4 regions of the Alteromonas sp. OM2203 genome follow, and region 1 is predicted to be linked to each of the others. Evidence: predicted binding sites of a transcription regulator. Region 1 holds the regulator's gene; each other region holds the start of a gene.
The links. Region 1 encodes MetJ, which represses methionine synthesis genes. Its sites were predicted from a motif close to TAGACGTCTAGACGTCTA; they were not measured.
Positions count from the first base shown of each region.

Region 2: a site for MetJ is predicted at 3,130-3,147, ahead of metA (homoserine O-acetyltransferase MetA). Genes of this name have one in related genera too.
Region 3: a site for MetJ is predicted at 2,505-2,522, ahead of metK (methionine adenosyltransferase). Genes of this name have one in related genera too.
Region 4: a site for MetJ is predicted at 3,633-3,650, ahead of serA (phosphoglycerate dehydrogenase). Genes of this name have one in related genera too.

Region 1 is NZ_CP183209.1:4,059,886-4,065,794, reverse strand. Features, by position in the region: gene metF (methylenetetrahydrofolate reductase) at 166-1,053, opposite strand; gene metJ (met regulon transcriptional regulator MetJ) at 1,214-1,546, shown strand; gene ACM0P2_RS17800 (malic enzyme-like NAD(P)-binding protein) at 1,715-2,950, opposite strand; gene ACM0P2_RS17795 (hypothetical protein) at 3,548-3,865, shown strand; gene rpmE (50S ribosomal protein L31) at 3,963-4,175, opposite strand; gene priA (primosomal protein N') at 4,606-5,909, shown strand, end outside.
Region 2 is NZ_CP183209.1:1,209,403-1,215,311, reverse strand. Features, by position in the region: gene metH (methionine synthase) at 1-1,046, opposite strand, end outside; gene ACM0P2_RS05405 (homocysteine S-methyltransferase family protein) at 1,056-2,123, opposite strand; gene metA (homoserine O-acetyltransferase MetA) at 2,127-3,065, opposite strand; gene ACM0P2_RS05395 (DUF2802 domain-containing protein) at 3,183-3,617, opposite strand; gene ACM0P2_RS05390 (chemotaxis protein CheW) at 3,675-4,166, opposite strand; gene ACM0P2_RS05385 (chemotaxis protein CheW) at 4,184-4,981, opposite strand; gene ACM0P2_RS05380 (ParA family protein) at 4,989-5,753, opposite strand; gene ACM0P2_RS05375 (protein-glutamate methylesterase/protein-glutamine glutaminase) at 5,782-5,909, opposite strand, start outside.
Region 3 is NZ_CP183209.1:896,595-902,503, reverse strand. Features, by position in the region: gene epd (erythrose-4-phosphate dehydrogenase) at 1-177, opposite strand, end outside; gene tkt (transketolase) at 196-2,187, opposite strand; gene metK (methionine adenosyltransferase) at 2,593-3,738, shown strand; gene ACM0P2_RS04090 (hypothetical protein) at 3,965-4,435, shown strand; gene ACM0P2_RS04085 (exonuclease domain-containing protein) at 4,444-4,947, opposite strand; gene ACM0P2_RS04080 (ABC transporter substrate-binding protein) at 5,270-5,909, shown strand, end outside.
Region 4 is NZ_CP183209.1:3,308,706-3,314,614, reverse strand. Features, by position in the region: gene ACM0P2_RS14690 (HDOD domain-containing protein) at 1-127, shown strand, start outside; gene ACM0P2_RS14685 (DUF481 domain-containing protein) at 260-1,060, shown strand; gene ACM0P2_RS14680 (DUF481 domain-containing protein) at 1,275-2,021, shown strand; gene serA (phosphoglycerate dehydrogenase) at 2,175-3,404, opposite strand; gene rpiA (ribose-5-phosphate isomerase RpiA) at 3,786-4,442, opposite strand; gene ACM0P2_RS14665 (5-formyltetrahydrofolate cyclo-ligase) at 4,533-5,153, opposite strand; gene ACM0P2_RS14660 (ATP-binding protein) at 5,253-5,909, opposite strand, start outside.

The sequences.
Region 1 (5,909 bases):
AGACCCATGGGTATCGATAGTTCATAACTTGTTATTTGAATGGTAACTGGGGGCGGCCTCGCTGGCAAAAGTTTAATATAAACTTTATACAAAAAAGGCGCATTAGCTGCGCCTTCTCGTCTGCATGTTTCGTCCACTCAAAGTGACTACCTTTGCGGATTGGTTTTACGCACCTGAACGCACACCCAACATGTGACAGATAGCATAGCTGAGTTCACTGCGGTTCAATGTATAAAAGTGGAAGTGCTTTACCCCTTCTTTTGCCAGCACTTTAACCTGATCCATAGCAATGTTTGCACCAATAAGGTTACGAGTAGCTTGGTCATCAGCATCAAGGCCATCAAACATTTTGTGTAACCAGCCAGGCACGTGTACGTTCGTAAAACCTGCGAACTTAACCAAAGTTTGGTAGTTGGTTACGGGTAAAATACCCGGTACTAAATCTAAATCTACACCAGCGGCGGCGGCTCTGTCTCTGAATCGCAAAAATACGCTAGTATCGAAGAAGAACTGCGTGATGGCTTCCGTAGCGCCAGCCTCTGCTTTGCGCTTTAAATTGAGTAAATCGAATTGGGCATTAGGCGCTTCGGGGTGTTTTTCAGGATAAGCAGCAACAGAAATATCAAAATCGGCAACGTCTTTCAAAAGTGCAACTAAGTCAGAGGCATACATCTCTGTTTTTTCTACTCCCGGCGGCAAATCGCCCCGTAGCGCTACAATACGGCGAATACCTGAATCCCAGTAGTCTTTAGCAATTTGTTTAAGCTCATCGCGGCTCGCATCGACGCAGGTTAAATGAGGAACTGCGGCTACGCCTGTCTGCTGCTGAATGCGTTTAACAACATCGTGAGTTCTGTCGCGTTCGCCACTGTTTGCACCATAGGTTACCGACATGTAGCTGGGCTTTAGCGGCGCTAAACGCTCGACCGATTTCCAAAGGGTTTGCTCCATGGCTTCCGTTTTAGGCGGAAAAAATTCAAAAGATACATCTATATCACGCAGTTCCGACAGGGACTGGTTTAATGCATCGATACCTTGCGCGTACGAAACCATGGTTTATTCTCTCAAAAATATGTTCTTATGGACGTTTAGACGTCTAAATTAAAGAATATATGTCTAGACGTCAAGAGGTTTACACTGCTCAATTGACCTTTTCGTGAACTTGTTTAGAATTTCTGTTCATAATATAAAAAGAGTAGACCGAGTTAGCACAATGGCAGAATGGAATGGCAAATATATTCACCCCTACGCAGAGCATGGCAAAAAAAGCGAACAAGTAAAAAAAGTCACTGTCTCTATCCCAATTAATGTACTCAAAGCTCTGACTGATGAGCGCACCCGCCGTCAAATAAACAATTTGCGTCACGCGACTAATTCCGAGCTGCTTTGTGAAGCATTTCTACATGCGTTTACTGGGCAGCCTTTGCCAAACGATGATGATCTGCGTAAAGACAACCTTAACCGCGTCCCGGCAGAAGCTAGACGTATTATGGAAGAGATGGGGATTGACCCAAGTTTCGAGAACAACGTAACCGAAGACGACTAATCGTTACCTTCTAATTAAAATATAAAAAGCGGCGCCCTTACTGTGAAATGATTTCGCACTAAAGGCACCGCTTTTTGCTGCGTGTTATATCAGCAATTTACAGCCTGTGTTGAGAAGCTAAAACCTGCGCTTAGCAACCTTAGCTTTCAACGACAAAAAGATTGAATTTTATTCGCTTGCGCTCTCGGGCAAACGTGCCACACCAGACGCTATTGCTGCTTTAGAAACTGCAGTTGCAATGCGTTCACAAAGGCGAGGGTCCATCGGCTTCGGAATAATATACTCTTTACCAAACGTCAGGCTGTCGCTTTTACTGGCCGCTAATACTTCCTCGGGAACAGGCTCTTTGGTAATACTGCGAAGAGCTTCTACGGCCGCCACTTTCATTTCATCGTTAATTGCCGTTGCGCGAACATCCAACGCGCCCCGGAAAATAAACGGGAAGCATAAAACATTATTCACCTGATTCGGATAGTCAGAGCGACCTGTGGCCATGATAAGGTCTTTGCGCACCTCATGAGCCAGTTCTGGTTTTATCTCAGGGTCTGGATTTGAACAGGCAAATACAATTGGGTTTTCAGCCATTAGCGCCAGTGTTTCTGGTGGCAAAACATCTGGTCCTGATACGCCAACAAAGATATCTGCGCCTTCCATAACATCTTCTAACGTCCGCTTGTCGGTATTATTCGCAAAGAGCTTTTTGTGTTCAGTTAAATCTTCGCGACGAGTATGGATGACGCCTTTTCTATCAAGCATGTAAATACGCTCGCGCTGAGCACCACACTTAATAAGCAGCTCCATACAGGCAACCGCGGCAGCCCCTGCACCCATACATACAATTTTAGCGCTCTCGATATTTTTACCCTGAATCTCTAGCGCGTTAAGCATACCTGCTGCAGTTACGATAGCCGTGCCGTGCTGATCGTCATGAAACACCGGAATTTTGCAACGCTTAATAAGCTCTTGCTCAATTTCAAAACACTCTGGCGCTTTAATATCTTCTAAGTTAATTCCGCCGAAGGTATCAGCAATGTTGGCAACAGTGTTGATAAACTCTTCTGTAGTGCGATGCTTTACTTCAATATCGATAGCATCAAGCCCCGCAAAGCGCTTAAACAGCAGGGCTTTGCCTTCCATTACAGGTTTCGATGCCAGAGGTCCTAAATTCCCCAACCCTAAAATAGCGGTTCCGTTACTGATAACGGCAACCAAGTTACCTTTACCCGTATATTTATAAGCGTTGTCGGCATCTTCAGCGATTTCTCTGACCGGCTCGGCAACGCCTGGGCTATAGGCAAGAGCAAGGTCATCGACACTATCGGCAGGCTTGGACAGCTCAACGCGGATTTTTCCAGGGGTAGGTTTAGCGTGATAATCGAGTGCGCGTTGTCTAAAATCTGACATGTAAAATGGTATCCTTGAATGTAGGGTTCATCGGTGTTTTGCCCTCGGTCTGTCGCTATTTTATTGTTGTTGTAGGTATAGATAAATTAACGTGAGCGCAATACAACTAAGCAGTTAAAAACGTCTTATAATCAATTGCTAGCGCCAGAGTTAGTACTGAACGATGTGTGTCGTACCTAAAGCGCCAGAAGGCTACTATTGAGCTATTATTCACAGAATTAATACTCACTATTAGTATGCCGTTGGCAACTCTAACACAGCTAATTACTGTGTACATATCTGATCAGAATTCTCATTTACCAATGTAGGTGAGACGTACTAATTAGACCAGTAAAATACCGCTATAATTGGCATTCATATTATTTATTTTGACCGGCTGCTTCATTCGGTTGATCTATTGAGAGAGCGTGGGTTTTAACGTTGCGTTGACCGAGTGCGACTAAATAGAATGTTTGTTTCAGCGATATCCAAGCGTCTTCAGCATTGTATGGTGAAAACCATCGTCTTTTTTAGGCGCCTATTTTGTCTGGTAACATGACATAAAAACTAATGCGAATGCTCACTTTTATGAGTGAACGCTCCACGGAGAGTTACCAAATGACAGAAAGAAAATTAATTGCCGTTCTTACCGATGTTTGTGAAACGGCGAAGCAAGGTGAAAATGGCTTTGTTTGGCTAACTCATACTGGTCACTGGAGAACGCCACAGGTAGTGGCGGTATTCACAACTGAGCAAGCAAGAAAAAAGGCGCTAAGTAGCGGATGGGATACCTGGTTCATCAATGAAGTGAATATTGCCTTGGACTCAGTTAAATCGGAGGCACAAGCCATTCATTTTGATAGCGAAGAGGCTTGTAACAGTAGCAGTAGGGGTGACTGGGAAAAGCATCTGTCGCGGCGAGATAGCTTCCATTAACTTCAAGTGACGCTGCTTGGTATAAACCATCAAAATAGAAATAATTTAAGTAATAAAAAAGCGCCATAAAGGCGCTTTTTCAAACTCGATATCAGGCTTACTTTTTGCCCAATGCACCGAAACGCTTCTTGAAGCGATCAACACGACCACCAGTATCAACGTTACGTTGCTTACCAGTGTAGAATGGGTGACATGAAGAACATACGTCTAGGTTGATGTCTTTACCAAGCGTAGAACGAATATTCATTACGTTACCACATGAGCAAGTTGCTGTGATTTCTTCGTATTTAGGGTGGATATCTTGTTTCATTGGGTTACCTCACATAATAAGGCCGTATCGCTATACAACCCGAAGTCGCACACCATACGTTACTTAATTCAAATGATAAGTCGTTCAAAGAACAGCCTATCGCAAAAAGAGCGGCGCATGATAAAGGATGGGAGGGGCTTGATCAAGCGGTTTTTGACTAATTGCTAAACAAGGAAGCGACACAAGAAGGCCAAGCCAAAACATTCCTTTCATGCTTAACCGTAAAGTATGTTTAAATATTTGTCGTACAAGACTAAGGCAATACGGGCGAGTAATAAATTGTGCTGTGAGCAGCGCAAATTTCTGCAATGTTAGGCTTAGCAGATAGGCCTAGTCGTGTAAGTGATTTTAATATAAGTAGCCCATTATTAAGAGTTCGGTAAGCGCAGTGTGCGCTGTAAAAGTCATCAAATAAGGTAGAACGTTCGCAATGGCCTTTATCCAAGTTGCCGTGCCAGTGCCACTGCGCCAACTTTTCACATATACCCACGGCAGCGCACTAAGTGCGGGCGTGAGGGTGGTTGTACCTTTTGGTCCACGCAAATTAGTGGGTGTGGTCGTTGAAACACTGCAAAAACCTGAAAGTAAAATTGATAATGCCGATAAGCTAAAGGCCATCGAGTCGGTACTTGACGACAACTCTGTTATAGATGATGCGTTGCTGAAAATGGCCCAGTGGCTCTGGCAGTATTATCATCATGCGCCGGGTGAAGTTTTACACGCCATGTTGCCTGTTTTACTGCGCAAAGGTGAGTCGGCGGCCCCTACACCGCAAGATATGCTAATGCTTACCGAAGAAGGTAAGCAAACGGCTGCAGACACGTTATCGCGGGCTCCTAAACAACAAGGCTGTTTTACGGCTCTGGCTGGTGGTGCCTTATTAGCCTCGCAGGCGCGCAAGCAGTATGGAGCACCTGCAGTCAAAGCGCTCGTCGAAAAGTCTCTGGCAAGTATCGAAGAAGTGGCACCTGAATTGAAGTCAGGCAGTTGGCTTGCCTCTTTATCACTGTCTGAAAAACCAATTCCAGACACTGAGCAGTCAGTTGCTATTGCCGCGCTTAACCGTCAGCAAGGCAACTTCGCGGTGAGTTTGCTTGAAGGGGTTACCGGTAGCGGTAAAACAGAAGTGTATCTCCAGGCTATCGAGCCTTTGTTGCGTGCGGGTAAGCAGGTCCTTATTCTGGTGCCAGAAATCGGACTTACGCCGCAAACGGTGTCTCGTTTTGAAAAGCGGTTCGGTATAGCCGTGGGTGTTTTGCATTCTCAGCTTTCTGATAAAGAACGGCTGCACGTTTGGCAGCGGGCCAAGGCTGGCGAGCTCGGTATTGTCATAGGTACACGTTCGGCAATTTTTACTCCCCTAAACAACCCCGGCATGTTAATTGTAGACGAAGAGCATGATGAGTCATTCAAGCAGCAAGATGGCTTGCGTTATCACGCGCGGGATCTTGCTGCTATGCGCGCCAAGCAGCACAACATTCCACTTCTATTAGGTAGCGCCACTCCGGCACTTGAAACGCTAAACAATGCATTAACTGGTCGCTATGCACACTTACAGTTGACCAAGCGTGCTGGCGGCGCGAGAAGTACGCACCAGCACGTTTTAGATGCTCGTGATCAGCCGATTCATTATGGTATTTCGCAAGGCCTGTTGACCATTATGCGTCAACATATCAGTGCAGGTAATCAGGTATTAGTATTTGTAAACCGTAGAGGCTATGCGCCAGCGCTGCT
Region 2 (5,909 bases), 1.7 Mb from region 1:
TCCATTAACGGCCCTTCAATAACGTGTAGCGGACGCTCGGCCTGCTGGCGAGCTTCTTCAGTGTCTTCAACGATGTAGTCGGTAATTCCTTTAACTAGAGCATGTTCTAAGCGCTTATTAACGTCTTGCTCACGCCAGCTTAAGTCTTCTTTTGCTGCAGCTTTGCCGTCACCTTGATAGTTAGGTGCAATGTCTAACAAACGCTCAGTAGCATCGCTTCTGCGATTCAGGATCACGTCTTCAACGGCTTCACGAAGTTCAGCTGGAATTTCGTCATACACCTCTAGCTGACCAGCATTTACGATAGCCATATCCATACCAGCGCGTATGGCGTGATACAAAAATACCGAGTGCATCGCCTCACGCACGGGATTGTTTCCCCTGAACGAGAAAGAGATATTAGAGAGCCCGCCAGAAATATGGGAGTGCGGGCAGGTCTGACGTATTTCGCGGGTAGCTTCAATGAAATCTACTGCATAATTATCATGCTCTTCAATCCCCGTTGCTACGGCAAAAATATTGGGGTCAAAAATAATGTCTTCAGGTGGAAAACCGATTTCCTCTGTCAGCAGCTTGTAGCTGCGCTGACATATTTCTACTTTGCGCTGCTGCGTGTCGGCCTGCCCTTTCTCGTCAAAGGCCATCACCACGGTTGCGGCACCGTAGCGTTTGATGAGCTTTGCTTGATTTAAGAAAAGTGCTTCACCTTCTTTTAAACTAATTGAATTAACAATGGCTTTGCCTTGGACGCATTTAAGCCCAGCTTCAATCACTTCCCATTTAGACGAATCAATCATAATGGGTACGCGGCTGATATCCGGCTCAGAGGCAATAAGATTCATGAAGGTGATCATGGCCTGCTTGGAATCAAGCATAGCCTCATCCATATTGATATCGATGATTTGCGCGCCGTTTTCGACTTGCTGTCTTGCAACATCAAGCGCGGCTTCATAATCACCATCAAGGATAAGACGTTTGAAGCGAGCCGAACCCGTAACATTGGTTCGCTCACCTATATTAATAAATGTGGAAAATTCTGCGCTCATAATGCCCTCCTAGTGTACAAACGGCTCTAGGCCTGACAAACGCATTTTAGGTTCAAATTGAGGCACTTTTCGTGGCGCGATACCCTCAACAGCATTTGCAATATCGCGGATATGCTCTGGCGTACTGCCGCAGCAGCCACCCACAATATTGACAAGTCCCGACTGGGCCCACTCTTTGATATGTTCCGCCATTTCGGGGCCTTCCATATCGTACTCGCCAAATTCATTGGGTAATCCAGCATTGGGATGAGCAGAAATAAGGCACTCGCTAACCGCGGCAACTTCATCGACATATTGTCGCAGAAGGTCTGGACCTAAAGCGCAGTTTAACCCGAAAGAGAAAGGGCTGATGTGGCGCATTGAGTAATAAAACGCCTCAGCGGTTTGCCCCGATAGCGTACGCCCTGAGGCATCGGTAATTGTCCCCGATACCATCACGGGTAAAAACTTGCCTAATTTTTCGAATACAGACTCCACGGCAAACGCCGCCGCCTTCGCATTTAGCGTGTCGAAAATAGTCTCTAGCATGATCAAGTCTACACCACCCTCGATAAGTGCCTCGGTCGACTCGCTATAGGCTTCAACTAACTCGTCAAAGGTTACGTTTCGTTTACCAGGGTCATTTACATCTGGTGATATTGACGCCGTGCGATTTGTTGGCCCTAGTACACCCGCTACGAATCTTGGTTTATTTGGTGTTTTTGCCGTGAATTCATCGGCTGCTTTACGCGCTAACTTTGCTGCAGCAAGGTTAATATCACGAGAATGCGCCTGCATGTCGTAATCAGCCATAGCAATGGTTGTCGCGTTAAACGTGTTGGTTTCGATAATGTCTGCGCCAGCGTCAAAGTAATCGCAATGAATCTGGTAAATAATATCAGGCTGGGTAATCACCAGCATATCGTTATTACCTTTTACGTCGCAGTGCCAATCTGCGAACTGGGTTCCGCGATAATCGGCTTCTTCTAGTTTGTGGCGCTGGATCATTGTGCCCATCGCACCATCAAGTATAAGAATACGTTGTTTAGCGGCTTCTGTAAGCGTTGCCTGCGCGCTTGAATTTGTTCTTTGGCTCACGTGCTACCTCTTTGGCTGTGACTTTTCAGCAAGCTGACTTAAATCGTAAGGAGTGGTCTGATAGACATAGTAATTCAGCCAGTTTGTAAACAACAGGCTACCGTGTGAGCGCCACTGTACAATGGGAGACTTGGCTGGATCATCTCCTTCAAAATAATTTTTTGGAATTGCAGGGGTTTGCCCTGCTGATAGATCTCTAAAGTATTCGTCTTTGAGTGTATCAGGATCATACTCTGGATGACCGGTTACGAATACCATCCGTTTATCATCTGAAGCGACAATATACGCACCTACATCATCTGACTCTGCCACTACGTTTAGGCCATCTACACTGTTGTATTGCGATGTTTGAATGTGACCATACCGAGAATGAGGGGCAAAGAATGTTGGATCAAAACCTCTTAATAACTCGTTATTAGGATCATTGACGTGATGTTTAAATACGCCTGAAAACTTTTCGTCTCTTATTTCTCGGGTAATGCCATAAAAGTGATACATAGCAGCGTGAGCAGCCCAACAAAGATATAGCGTTGAGTTAACATGACGCTGTGCCCACTCTAAAATTGTGGTCATAGTGTCCCAATACTTCACTTCTTCATAATCAATTAGAGCAAGAGGCGCTCCTGTTACAATGAGACCATCGTACTTCTTGTTCGCTACGGCAGAGAAGTCGTGATAAAAAGCGTCCATATGCGACTGCGGCGTGTTTTTTGGCGCTTGATTGTCAATACGAATAAGGTCCACATTGATTTGAAGCGGTGTATTTGAGAGCAAACGAAGTAGCTGTACTTCCGTTTCGATCTTATTCGGCATTAAATTAAGAATACCAACCTCAAGAGGACGAATATCCTGATTGGCCGCCCTGTCCATGTCCATGGTAAAAATGTTTTCACCTAGTAGTACATTCTGTGCAGGCAATTGCTCAGGAATACGAATTGGCATAGAGGGCTCCAGTGATAAATTACGATATCTGTATTGTGTCTATAACTGGGAATATGTCAACATCTTTACGTCTAGACGTCTAAACGTTTTTCTTTTCAGATTTGTAGAACTGTTTTGTTAATTACCTTGTTTGTGCACCATAACCAGCATTTCCGCCTCTGCTCTTGGTATATCACAGGCTTCAATAATCTCGTCAATGCTTGCCCCTTGCTTCACAAGCTCTGCTGCTCGCTGATAAAGGCGTAAAGAAGGATCTTGTAACCTAAGCTCGCGAAGCTCATTTTCAATGCTTATCTGCTTTTCATCTAGCTCTTTGAGGTGTCGAGTGATAACTATAGTTCTAGCCTGCGCTTCAGACTGCTGATTATTCGCGTTGTTTGCCAACGCTTCTACTCGGGCGAGCGCTCCAATATGCTCAGCTTGGCTAGTTTCTATAGAAGTACGCAGCTTACGAACGTGCGAGTACAACAGCCCAACCGTCACGGCAAGTACAACCACTAACACAATCAAAACTAGTTCTAACAAGGTAGGTGCAGCAAGCTGCCAATCCATGGACGTAACCCTTGGGGAAATGCAGGCAGTACTAAATAATACTGCACAGTCATTTATTTAGATATTGCTAAGCTCATCCCACTCTTCATCGCTTAGCAATTTATTAAGGTCAACAAGAATGAGTAATTCGCCATCGCGGTTACTAACGCCCTGAATAAACTTGGCGCTTTCCTCTGTGCCCACGTTAGGTGCACTGTCAATCTCTGAAGACTTCAAGTAAACCACCTCGGCCACGCTATCAACCAAAATTCCAACAACTTGCTCGTCAGACTCAATAATTACAATACGTGTGTTGTCTGTTATCTCTGTTGGCGGCAAACCAAATCGTGCACGAGTATCAATCACCGTTACCACGTTACCACGCAGATTGATAATACCTAATACATAATCGGGCGCACCGGGAACCGGAGCTATCTCGGTATAACGCAACACTTCTTGAACTTGCATTACGTTAATACCATATGTTTCATCACCTAGGCGATACGTAACCCATTGAAGGACTTCGTCATTGCTGTCGGTGGCATTACTACTTGTTCTTTCGTCGGTCATGAACCTGGCTCCCAATACTATGGCGTCTGGTCGTTACTGCTTAAGCCTTTGTTAAGCATAGATATTAATTCTTCAACGTCAATTAACGCGCACATTTTTTCTTTAACCATCCCCGCTAACCAGGGACGTTTTCCTGTGGACTCGCGCCATTTAACATCATCTGTAGTCAAATTGACCGTATTAACAAGCTTTTCACTTGCCAACCCCCACAAACTTTCTCCTAACATAATAAGATATCGGTAGTTGAGCGATTGTGCGAGGTTTTCATCATATTTTTCTGGCATTACCCACTTTGCTGAATCCACAACATTGAGTTTAGACTCTCTGTGCAGCATTACACCCATAAACCAATCAGGTTTTCCGAAAAGTGGCCCAATTTTCTCAATTTGATGAATTCCGCCTAGGGTAGTTAACGGTACCGCTAGCGTTAAACCCGCCACTTCAAAGAATAGCGCTTGAAAACGAAAACCGAGAGTATCCTTTAGTGGTACTTTCGATTTAATTTCAGTGTCTAAAAGCCTATTTTCCTGACTCTCGGTTTGAGCTACTGGGTTTCGCTTATTATCCTCAACAGAGTTAAGCGTCGACGTCTCTATAATCGACGTTACCTTTTCTGCGATCGCCTCTTCTTTGTGCTGGGTAGAATCTTGCTCTTCAACGCCTAATAGGGTTGTTTCCGCTATTTGTTGAGACGCTTGCTCAAGCAACTTAGCCGTGCGCGCAGTAACATCTTCCGGTGTTTCAGGCTCTTTGAGAAGGCTATCTAAGTAGGCCTCCATCACTTCTTCACGGGCAAAGGGTGATTGCTTGCTCATTATTTTATTACTTCTCCAACACGGCTAATAGCTTCGCATAAGCAGACACACCACGAGTTTTAGGATAAGCAGATGAAATAGGCAACTGCACTAAACTGGCATCTCTAAAGTGAGTATCTACGGGGATTACCCCTTCCCACACGCGCTCACCATAATCGCTTAATAACTTTTTACGTGATGCTAGCGCAGCGTTCGTTCGCTTATCAAACATAGTTGGAATTATCACTGTATCGAAGGTTTTATTTAACGAACGCCCCATAATTTCCATGGTCCGAATCATTCTGTCTAACCCCTTTAGTGCCAAATATTCTGTTTGCGTGGGTACAATTACTTTGTCGCATGCTGCTAGTGCATTGACCATAAGTACCCCTAAAACTGGTGGGCAATCAATAATCGCCACATCAAATTCATCAGCAATTTTAGCCAGGGCCTTTTTAAGGACTAACCCCATTCCTTGCTCACTCCCCATCGTCCTATCAAGGGTGGCTAACGCCATTGTGGCAGGCAGCACATACAGATTGTCTAACTTCGTTGGACTTAAGCAATCCATAACGTTATCGGCAGAAAGTGAACTAGACTGAATAAAAATATCGTAGACTGAATGACTCGTTGCTTCAGCGTCAATACCGAAATAATAACTCAGAGATGCATGAGGGTCGGTATCTATCATAAGTACACGCTTTCCCTGCTCTGCAAGCAAACCACCAAGGCTCACCGTAGTGGTTGTTTTCCCCACTCCGCCTTTTTGATTTGCTACAGTCCACACTTTCATGATGTTTATTCCGTTAGAGTCCAACGCGCTAGCGCATCTCGGTTTGAACGCAACTACCTATATCGTCAATATTAATGTTCTTGCTCGATATATTAGCAACCGCTACAGCTTGCGGCATGCCATATACAACACAAGAATCTTGATCTTGGGCCCAAA
Region 3 (5,909 bases), 1.4 Mb from region 1:
ATCAAAACGGAACCGCCCGTGGGCGGTATCGTATTTAAGTAGATGTGCAATGCCTTCAGGTTTTGCAATGTCGTTAATGGCCACCACGTTAAACTCGTTGTTGCGCCCACTTTCATACAGCGCGCGCAACACGTTGCGACCAATACGACCAAACCCATTTATGGCAATATTTACCATAGGCTTATCTATTACCTCTTACAGAGACAGTGCAGCCTCTACTACAGCGTCAGTGGTAATGTTGAAGTGCTTAAACAGGTCGCCAGCAGGTGCAGACTCACCAAAGGTATCCATGCCCACGATAGCGCCATTAAAGCCAACGTACTTGTACCAGCTGTCTTTAGACAGCGCTTCTACAGCTACGCGTTTAACAACGCTAGAAGGCAATACGCTTTCACGGTAGTCAGCAGACTGACGGTCGAATACGTCAGTAGATGGCATAGATACTACGCGAACGGCCTTACCTTGCTCGGTAAGTTTCTCTGCTGCTTCTACGGCTAGCTGAACTTCAGAACCGGTACCAATAAGAATAAGCTCTGGTGTACCCTCGCAATCTTTAAGTACGTAACCGCCTTTAGCGATATCTGCAACTTGTTGGGCCGTTCTTTCTTGCTGCGCTAAGCCTTGACGCGTGAAGATTAGCGTTGTTGGGCCGTCAGTGCGCTCAATAGCAGACTTCCACGAAACAGCAGACTCAACCTGATCACAAGGACGCCAGTTATCAAGGTTAGGCGTTGCACGTAGCGCAACCACCTGCTCTACCGGCTGGTGCGTTGGACCGTCTTCACCTAGACCGATTGAATCGTGGGTGTAAACGAAAATTGCAGGCTGCTTCATTAGTGCCGCCATGCGTACCGCATTACGTGCATATTCCATAAACATTAGGAAGGTTGCACCGTATGCCTTGAAGCCACCGTGAAGGGCAATACCATTCATCATGGCAGACATACCAAACTCACGTACACCATAATAAATGTAGTTACCTGATGCATCGTTTGCTTCAACGCCTTTGCTACCTTCCCAAATGGTAAGGTTAGAACCTGCTAGGTCGGCAGAGCCGCCTAATAGCTCAGGAAGTAACGGACCAAACGCGTTTAATGCATTTTGCGACGCTTTACGTGAAGCAATGTTTTGTGGGTTAGCTTGAAGTTCAGCGATGATAGCGTCTGCTTTGTCGCTGAAATCTGCTGGCAGTTCGCCATTTACACGGCGTTTGAATTCTTCTGCAAGCTCTGGGTAGGCGGCTTCGTATGCTGCGAAAGCGTCATTCCAGGCACTTTCCGCTTTTGAGCCTTTCTCTTTGCCATCCCAGCCCGCATAAATATCGTCTGGAATTTCGAAAGCGCCATGGCTCCAGCCAAGCTTCTCGCGAGTAGCAACAATTTCGTCCTCACCTAGTGGTGCACCGTGACAAGACTCGGTACCTTCTTTATTAGGCGAACCGAAACCAATGGTGGTTTTACAACAAATAAGCGTAGGCTGCGCCGTATTCGCTTGTGCCTTCTCAATGGCAGCTTTTACTTGCTCAGCATCGTGACCGTCAACACCATCGATCACTTCCCAGCCGTAGCTCTTAAAGCGCGCTGGTGTGTCGTCGGTGAACCAGCCTTCTACTTCACCGTCAATTGAAATGCCGTTGTCATCCCAAAATGCGATAAGCTTACCAAGGCCAAGTGTACCGGCTAGTGAACACGTCTCGTGTGAGATACCTTCCATCAAGCAGCCATCGCCTAGGAATGCGTAGGTGTGATGGTCAACAATGTTGTGGCCGTCACGGTTAAATTGTGCAGCTAGTACTTTTTCAGCAAGCGCCATACCTACAGCATTACTAATACCTTGGCCAAGTGGACCTGTGGTGGTTTCAACACCTGGTGCATAGCCATATTCTGGGTGTCCTGGTGTTTTAGAGTGTAGCTGGCGGAAGTTCTTTAGTTCTTCAATTGGCAGTTCATAGCCTGAAAGATGAAGTAGAGAATACAACAGCATCGAGCCGTGACCATTTGAAAGTACAAAGCGATCGCGGTTAGCCCAAGACGGGTTAGCAGGATTGTGAGATAAGAAATCACCCCATAGTACCTGTGCGATATCAGCCATCCCCATGGGGGCACCTGGGTGACCAGATTTAGCTTGTTGAACGGCGTCCATACTTAATGCACGGATTGCGTTGGCGAGTTCACGACGAGAGGGCATGTTGTCTCCTGGTTTATTTTGTATCTTTTGTTTCGTATCTTAGCGGGCTAGCAGAGCTAGACGAGCGTAGAGATAAGGCGTTTGCTCTACTTCTTTATACGATTGAATGTGGCGTTATTCTTACCTATGCCACCTAACAGTTCAATGAGTTTTCATTGCTAATAGCGAAAGTAATAGTAAAAAATGGTCTATACGCTCACCGATGCGTATTAGCACGGTAATGAAAACCCTCTTATCTTTGCCTAAGTCTCTTTATTCTATAGAAATAACCCTGATACTGATCGGGTTTTGTCAACATTTCGTAACAAAGAGACTTTTAGACGTCTAGAAGTAAAGACTGGTATTTATAACTTGTTTTAGTACAATATACGACTATTTTGATAATTTAACGCTTACGGAGCATTTATGGCCACGCATTTATTCACATCCGAGTCAGTGTCTGAAGGACATCCGGACAAAATTGCTGATCAGATCTCAGATGCGGTTCTTGACGCAATTTTAGAGCAAGATCCTCGCGCTCGGGTGGCCTGCGAAACGTATGTAAAAACCGGTATGGTTTTAGTAGGTGGTGAAGTCACTACTTCAGCTTGGGTAGATATTGAAGAACTTACCCGAAAAACAGTAAAAGAAATTGGCTATACGCATTCTGATATGGGTTTTGACGCCGATTCATGTGCTGTATTAAATGCTATTGGTAAACAGTCTCCTGACATCAACCAAGGCGTTGACCGCGAAAGCTTAGAAGAGCAAGGTGCAGGTGACCAAGGCCTAATGTTTGGCTATGCAAGCGATGAAACTGACGTATTAATGCCAGCGCCAATTACTTACTCTCACCGCCTTGTTCAAAAACAAGCTGAAGTACGCAAGTCTGGCAAGCTTGACTGGCTTCGCCCAGACGCGAAAAGCCAGATTACTTTCAAGTATGAAAACAATAAGCCGGTTGGCATTGATGCCGTTGTACTGTCAACTCAGCACTGTGATTCAGTAAGCACTGAAACAGTACGTGAAGCGGTAATGGAAGAAATCATCAAGCCTGTGCTTCCAAGCGAGTGGATTGACACAAATACACGCTTTCACATCAACCCAACGGGACGATTCGTAATCGGTGGTCCAATGGGCGACTGCGGCTTAACAGGTCGTAAAATCATCGTAGATACTTACGGCGGTATGGCCCGTCACGGCGGCGGCGCTTTCTCTGGTAAAGATCCGTCAAAAGTAGACCGCAGTGCAGCCTACGCGGGTCGTTACGTTGCTAAGAACATTGTTGCAGCTGGTCTTGCCAAGCGCTGTGAAATTCAAGTGTCTTACGCCATTGGTGTTGCAGAGCCAACGTCTATCAGCATCGATACTTTCGGTACAGGTGTGGTTGATGAGAAAACACTCGTTGCATTAGTGCGTGAACACTTTGATTTACGCCCGTATGGTCTTATTCAAATGCTTGACCTTGAGCGCCCTATTTACCGCCCAACCGCAGCATACGGTCACTTCGGTCGTGATGAATTCCCATGGGAAGCAACAGATAAAGCGGAAGCACTTAAAGCCTCTGTTTAAAAATAAAGGGCCTACAGCTCTGTTCAAGCGCCGCCGAATGATACTTTCAATCGGCGGCGTTTTTATATAAGTAGCCTTATCGAAGGTGCAGAATAAAAAATCACGCTTTCTGTTTTCAAGCCCCAGCATTTAGCCTATGATTAAAAAATGTTCGTTTGTTTATTGATACCACCGCTTGTCGATAACGTTCTACGCATGCGGTGACAATTTACACTTAGGTTCTTCTATGAATGTCGTTACCGGTATTTCTTCCGTTTTATGCATTGCATTAGCATTGATAACAATGCCGGTATCAGCACAAACATCTGACGCCCACTTCAATCCCATTCAATTTAAAAGTAAAAAACTTGCACGATGGCAGCTCAACAGTATGTATCGCGTTCAATCGATTACTGAAACGCATTATTATGACAGTAGTTTTACCTACCCTGCCGGATCGCAGGGAATGATTAGCGCCAGTCGACGCTTCGATACTTGGGTTCCACAAAAACTTTATGCTACTTATAAGACTAACAATACGGCTTTTCAACATTACGCTGAGTGGCTCTATCTGCCCCATGACGAGGGTACGTTTACCCGGTTGGGCTGGCTTCTTGGCGGTGGAGATGGTTTAAACATGGCTGTTGAAATCGAACACCGGCAGGTGGGTGAAGAGGAAAATATGGCGCTATCACTTGGTGTCAATTATCTCTTTTAAACCACGGATTATGTTCTAGTAAGTTCTAGGGTTTTTGCATAGGTTTGCTGAATTATCATTGCATCTGAACTCGCTCTATGTCGCTTAACATCAAACTCAGCATTTAAATTATTTTTCACTTCGTGCCACTTCTCCATTTGCGCCTCGCTTAAAATATAGTCAAGCGCTCGACATGTGAAAGACATCTCCACCTGAGCAGCAGCGAACAATTTAATAAGCCACGGGTTGTCTACTACCCAGCCATCGCTATAAACAACCGTATTCCCTAAGAAATTGTTTAATTCCATACAAACGGTTAACGGCTCTTCCCCCCTCGCTTGCAGCATCTGCTGTGATATGCCATGCAGCGATTCAGCCTCTTTGTCCCAATGTACCCAAGAGGCGAAAGGTCTGAGTAATTTGCACCACTTTGCACCATCATAGCGCACTATACCAATTTCAATGGGATAACTTGCTGCACCAAAACCGCTTGCTTCAATATCGATTATTGTTGGCAGGGTTATTTTTCGCACACGAACTCCAAACTACCGTTTATCACTGCTTGCAACACTGTCAAACACCATTTATTTATGTTGGCAAAAAATACACTGGGCGTATTATTACCACTCAACTTCTTTACGCACCTGCATTGTTAACAAAGAGATAACATAATACTAATAAGCATTAATAGTAGAATCATGCCACATTTACCCTCTTAACGTTTAAATACAGAGTCGGTGCTGTTTTATCGGTTTATCCGCCACACTAAATTTATACTAAAGAACAATACGATTCCGAAAAAAGTAAGAGCGCATTGCTATACACTTTTGAGGTAATGATTTGAGTATTATTTTTATGCGTTCAAAACTTCTTATTTCGGCATTCTTTTGCGTTTCATCTCTGTTAATTTCATGTCGCGCTTTCGGGTCAGCAGAGCCTTTAGTGATTGGTATTGATGCTGACTTATCTGCAGTTGCTGTGGAAGGAGGATTAGCTATCACGCGAGGCGTCGAACTCGCTGTTGATGAAATAAATACTGCGGGCGGCATTCTCGGTCGCAAAATAAAAATAGTAGCCAAAGACCACCGTGGAAATCCGTCTCGTGGCGTATTCAACATTCAACAATTTGCTGAGATGCCTAACCTACTTGCCGTTGTCAGTGGGGTCCACACGCCGGTTGTGCTTGCTGAAATAGATATTTTACACAGCGAAAACCTATTGATGTTAGTACCTTGGGCAGCCGGAACTCCCATTGTAGATAATGGGTATGAACCCAATAATGTTTTTCGCGTTTCCGTTCGGGACGCCGAAGCTGCCATCGTGCTCATTGATCACGCAAAGCAGAAAGGGCTATCGAAGGTAGCACTCGTCCTAGAGCGCACTGGATGGGGCCGCTCTAATCTCGAATCACTCAATCAGGCAGCAAGTGAAAACGGGGTCACAATTACCTCTGTCCATTGGATAAACTGGCAACAAAAAGACTTTTCAGAAGGCA
Region 4 (5,909 bases), 750 kb from region 1:
TTACGCAAATATTGAACTTTTTACGCCAGAAATAGCCAATACGTTAAGTCTCGACATGGAAGTAATAAGTAATTCAATTGATTACGCTGAGCAAGAAACAGTAAAAATTGCTTCACTTATTAACTGAGCTTTAATAATAAAACCCCGTTACTTCATCGATATACTGCAAGAACGTTGAAAGCTCTCCATAGGATTGGAATAACAAGCGTCGTTTTAAGACGTAATCTAAGAACTATAAAAGCTTAACGTAAATCAGATTATGTTCATGAAAATCCTGCTAAGCATAGCTATTGCTGTTTTCTTTTTAAGCGTGTGCGCTTCAGTAAAGGCCAGAGATCTAATCGAAACGCTCTATCATGCCGACTTTACTCCTGACACTGACGATGAAATTCCCCGTTTTACTCTCGATGGCGAGCTTGGTGTATTAGTTAACACCGGTAATACATCTGCTGCCAGTGTGAAAGCAGCGGTGAATGCTGATCATGAAACTGAAAACTGGAGCAGTGTTTATTTTGCTGAACTGCTTTACAAGGAGAGCGGAAGAGCGAATACGCAGCGTGATATCAGTGCTCAGCGATTTTATACCAGTGCCCAATTCGACTATAAACTTCTAACCCCTGGTCGCCGTCTTTTCATGTATGGCGATCTTGAAGATGACAAATTTACCGGATACGACCATCGAGCCTCGCTGGCGGCGGGTTGGTCGCAGCGCGTTTGGCGCAACGAAGACAGTGAATTTCGCTATAGCGTGGGGCCAGGTTACACCTTCATTGAGGCAGAGGAAGATAACGATAGCCTTATAAATGACGGCATTATTGTGCGCGCTTCAGCTGAGTATAAATACCATTGGAGTTCGGGTGCCAAACTAAGGCAGTTTGTAAGCACTGAAGCAGGTGAAGAGAATACCAAATCTCGCTCCGAAACCTCGCTTTCCGCGAACGTGTTCGGTTCATTAGCAATGAAATTGTCATTTATATTAAGTCACGAAACCGACACGCCAGAAGACGTCGCTGCGCTCAGCACGGAGACATCAGTTGCCTTGGTGTACCAGTTTTTTTAGGTAATTAGTTTAAATTTCGCTAGTGAAACCGGCTTTTTGTCTATTCCGCATTGACTAGAAAGGATGAAAATGTAAACTGCGCAGCACATCGATAATGGTAGCTGCTACTTTGCAATGCCTTCTAACAGACTACGTTAAAATTCGCGTTGTACCGCCTTGCAGTACCAAAGGTGTCGTGTACGACTAATGGACCGATAATCAATAGGATTGTTCAATGAAAAAGCAAGTGCTTGCATCTTTAATTGCAGTTTCTCTTTCTCCAGCCGTTTTCGCTCAAGATGATGAAGTTAAGCCTTTTACAATGGAAGGTGAATTGGGCTTCATATCAACCTCAGGTAACACTGAAACCACGTCAATCAGTGCAGGTATTCAAGCGCATCAGGAGCTTGAAAGTTGGAGTAACGATTACGTTCTTAAAGGTCTTTACAAGCAAGAGACAGTAGAAGGTGATGATGGAGAAGATATTGAATTCACGTCAGCACAAAAGTTCTTCGGTTCAGCACAGGGTAACTACAAGTTAGAAAACCCAGATAATCGTTTATTCGGCTTTGCATCATACGAAGACGACCGTTTCAGTAACTTTAATTACCAATCTACTATCGCTGCTGGTTGGAACCAAAAGGTATTAGAGACTAAACGCCATACCCTTGAATATTCAATCGGTCCTGGTTACTCGTTTATTGAAACACAAGACGGTGAAAACTTAGATAGCGTTATTGTTCGTGCATCTTCAGCCTATTCGTGGAAAATTTCAGATACCGCTAAGTTCACACAAACAGTGAGTACGGAAGTAGGTTCTGACAATACTAAATCTCGCGCTGAATCAGCGCTTACCGCAACGATTAGCGGCAACCTATCCATGCGTTTGTCTTTCAAACTTGACCACAACACTAATGTTGAAGACGATGTTGAGAAGTTAGATACAGAGACCGCAGTAAGCCTGGTTTACAATTTCTTTTAAGCCAGACTTGAGGGTACAAGGGCAGTTAAAAATGAGCTGTCTTTCAATGCTTCTAGATATGAAAGTTAAAAAAAACGCTGCATAACATGCAGCGTTTTTTTGTAAAAGACACCTTGCAGTAGATGTATCATCAAGGTGTTGTTGCTATCGTTTCTAGTGAAGAATACGTGTTTTGATTGTACCGTCAATTTGTTGTAGTTCAGCGAGGGCTTCATAGCCGCGGTCTTCTTGTACATCAACAACCACGTAACCGATTTCTGAATTTGTTTGTAGATACTGAGCTTCGATGTTGATGCCTTTCTCTGCAAATGCTTGGTTAATTTGAGTAAGAATACCAGGCTGGTTTTTGTGTACATGAAGCAGGCGCGAACGACCCGTATGTTCCGGTAACGAAACTTCAGGGAAGTTAACTGCCGACAGCGTAGAGCCGTTGTCGCTGTATTTCGCGAGTTTTCCAGCGACTTCTATACCGATATTTTCTTGTGCTTCCTGCGTGCTTCCACCTACGTGAGGAGTAAGAATGACATTATCGAACGCGCGAAGTGGCGATTCAAATTCTTCCGTATTAGATTTCGGCTCAACAGGGAATACGTCAATTGCCGCGCCGTTGAGTTGTCCGCTCTCCAGTGCCTTTGCAAGCGCATCAATATCAACCACAGTACCACGAGATGCGTTAATAAGAATGCTGCCTTTTTTCATTTGTGACAGCTCTTTTTCGCCAATCATGTCTTGAGTTTGAGGCGTTTCAGGAACATGCAGCGATACAACATCAGATGTGTTAAGTAGCTTTTCTAGTGACTTCACTTGAGCCGAGTTACCTAATACAAGTTTGTCTTCAATATCGAAAAATTGAACGCGCATACCAAGGTGTTCAGCAAGAATACTAAGCTGCGTTCCAATGTGGCCATAACCAATGATGCCTAATGTCTTACCACGCGCTTCATATGAGCCAACGGCCGTTTTTTCCCATTCTCCACGGTGTGCTTTCGCGTTTTTGCTAGGTACTTGGCGAAGTAGAAGAATAATTTGTCCAAGCACTAATTCTGCTACTGAACGTGTGTTCGAGAATGGCGCATTAAATACTGGGATGCCGCGGCGCTGTGTCGCTTCAAGATCAACCTGGTTTGTGCCAATACAGAAACAGCCAATGGCCACTAGCTTTTGCGCAGCATCAACCACTTTCTCTGTAATTTGCGTGCGCGAGCGAATACCTACAAAGTGAGCGTCTTTGATTTTCTCGATTAACTCATCTTCTGGAAGAGAGGTCTTGAGAAATTCAATGTTGCTATACCCATTGCTTTGAAGTGTTTCTAAGGCACTCTGGTGAACACCTTCTAACAACAAAATTCGGATCTTATCCTTCTCTAATGAAACTTTGCTCATGAACTCGCTATCTCTCACTGATGTAATTTGGTTTACTTGAATCACTAAAACACGTGCTTCAGACGTTTGTTAAAGGCTTCTAACGGTATTGCAGCTTAGTATTTCTCGTCTCACGTATCGAAGCTGTTTTTGGTCTGAAATCTAGCGCCACCACGCTTTTAATTCCGTCGGTTTTGTTTTTGGTCGAAGCCAATGGCTTCGAGGAACAAGAATACCTACTTTCTTTAAAAGACATCTAGACGTCCAAACGGAAATTAACAGAAAACGTATAAAGTTAAAAGCAGTTTTTGTTTAGCTTTTCACCGCAGGTGTTGCATATACGCAAAAAAGTAATTAGCTGCATTACCTGCATAGAAGTTTTTTGCTCATTTCAAATGGTGTTTACTTAAAAGTTTCGACGCCACTTTCCGTTGCACTAAGCACAATGTCAGCACCGCGCAGCGCAAAAATTCCGTTGGTTACTACACCTGGAATGTTATTAATTTTCTGCTCTAGCTCGCGAGGGTTTAATATCTCGAGATTGTGCACGTCTAAAATAACGTTACCATTATCGGTCACAACGCCTTGACGATACTCAGGGTCTCCGCCCAGTTTGACCAACTCGCGAGCAACAAAAGAGCGAGCCATAGGAATAACTTCAACCGGGAGTGGGAAGGAGCCCAGTACTGGCACACGCTTACTTTCATCAACAATACAGACAAAAGTCGTGGCTGCACCTGCAACAATTTTTTCGCGAGTGAGTGCGGCGCCACCACCTTTGATCATATGCTTATGTTCAGTAACTTCATCTGCTCCATCGATATAAACAGATAAATTGCTTACTTCATTAAGTTCAAATACTTCAATACCAAGTGCTTTTAAGCGCTCGGTCGAGGCTTCTGAGCTTGACACTGCACCTTCAATTTTATGCTTTATCTTGCCAAGTTCTTCAATGAAGAAGTTGACGGTAGAACCTGTACCCACACCCACTATGCTGTCAGACTCAACATAGTCGATGGCTGCTTTGGCTACGGCTTGTTTCTTTGCGTTCTGATCCATGGTCATTCTCCGGCTTATCGTTTTTGGCAGTGTAACGTATATGCGTAAACGCTCCCACATATAAGTCATCACATTTTGATATCGTGGGTATTAAGTGTTGTTGAAAATTAACGTCCTAGTAGGCGTGACAATGGCGTCTAACGGCACGTCCCAAGGTGCAATAGGTAATGATTTAACCTCTTGGATATCGTGAGCAATACCGACAAGCTTTGGATTTTTGGGGCATAGTTGATCTCGAGAGTGCCGTTTGGTTTGGGTAAACGCTAGTGTTCTGTCATAGTAACCGCCCCCCATGCCTAGTCGGTTTCCCTTAATATCAAATCCAACCAAAGGCATAAGAATAACGTCACATTGTGACGTTGGAAGTACGTTTTGACAGGATAGTGCAGGCTCTTTGATTTTATACTTGTTCTTCACCAGTGCAGTATGGCTGGAGTAAAAAAGAAAGAGTAAGTGACCTTTGCAAACGGGGTGAAGTACGGGCAGCGCAAACTGTTTTGAAGGGGCGCTTTGCCACTGCGAAGCAATATAGGGGCCAAGATCGATTTCGCCATCGTTTATTAGATAACCGGCTATATTGCGAGCGTGTTTTAATAAGGGCAACCGATGTAGTTGCTCAGCTATACCACGTGCGGCCTCTTCCTGTTGAACTGCGCTTAACGCGCGACGCGCTTCTCGAAGCTCTTTTCTCAAGGCGGTGCGCGATTTCAATATTTGTTCTGAGACCATGTTCTAATGTGGTTTTGTATTTAACTATAGGGCGTATGCAGTAAACCTGGCAATTTGAGCCGTTCTTTAGTCGCTGTCATTTTACTGCTTTTCTTTTGCTAAAAAGTGATTGAGTACGCGAATAAGCTCATCACTGTTAATAGGCTTTGTTAATACATCATCTAGGCCTTTTTCTCGAAGATAATCGGGCTTCGTAATAACATCTGCAGTTAAGGCTACAATTGGAAGCTCAGGCCTCAATCTTTTTATTTGAGCTGTCGCTTCATCACCTTGAATACCCGGTAAGTTTAAGTCCATAAGAACAAGTTCAGCAGGGTGAGACTTTGCATATTCAACGCCTTCCTCACCGGTACTCACAATGGCAAATTGAACGCCTAACTTTTCAAAAAATGTTTGGATTACCACTTGGTTAATGTAGTGATCTTCAACAACAAGCACATTAGCTGATTTATCAATATCTAATTGCGCCACCAGACTTCGCGGGGATGATTCAAAGGGCTCAGAAGTACCGATTAAGTCGGCGGGTATTGAAACGCTAACCCGTGTCCCTGCATTTAACTTACTACTCACCTTAATTGAGCCGTCCATTAATTCGACAAGGCGCTTTGATATATTAAGGCCTAAACCCGTCCCGCTTATCTTGCGGGCATTTTCCATTCGCTCAAAGGGGGTGAACAGTCGCTCCTGGTCCTCTTCACTCATTCCAATACCTTGATCAATCACGTTAAAAATTAATTT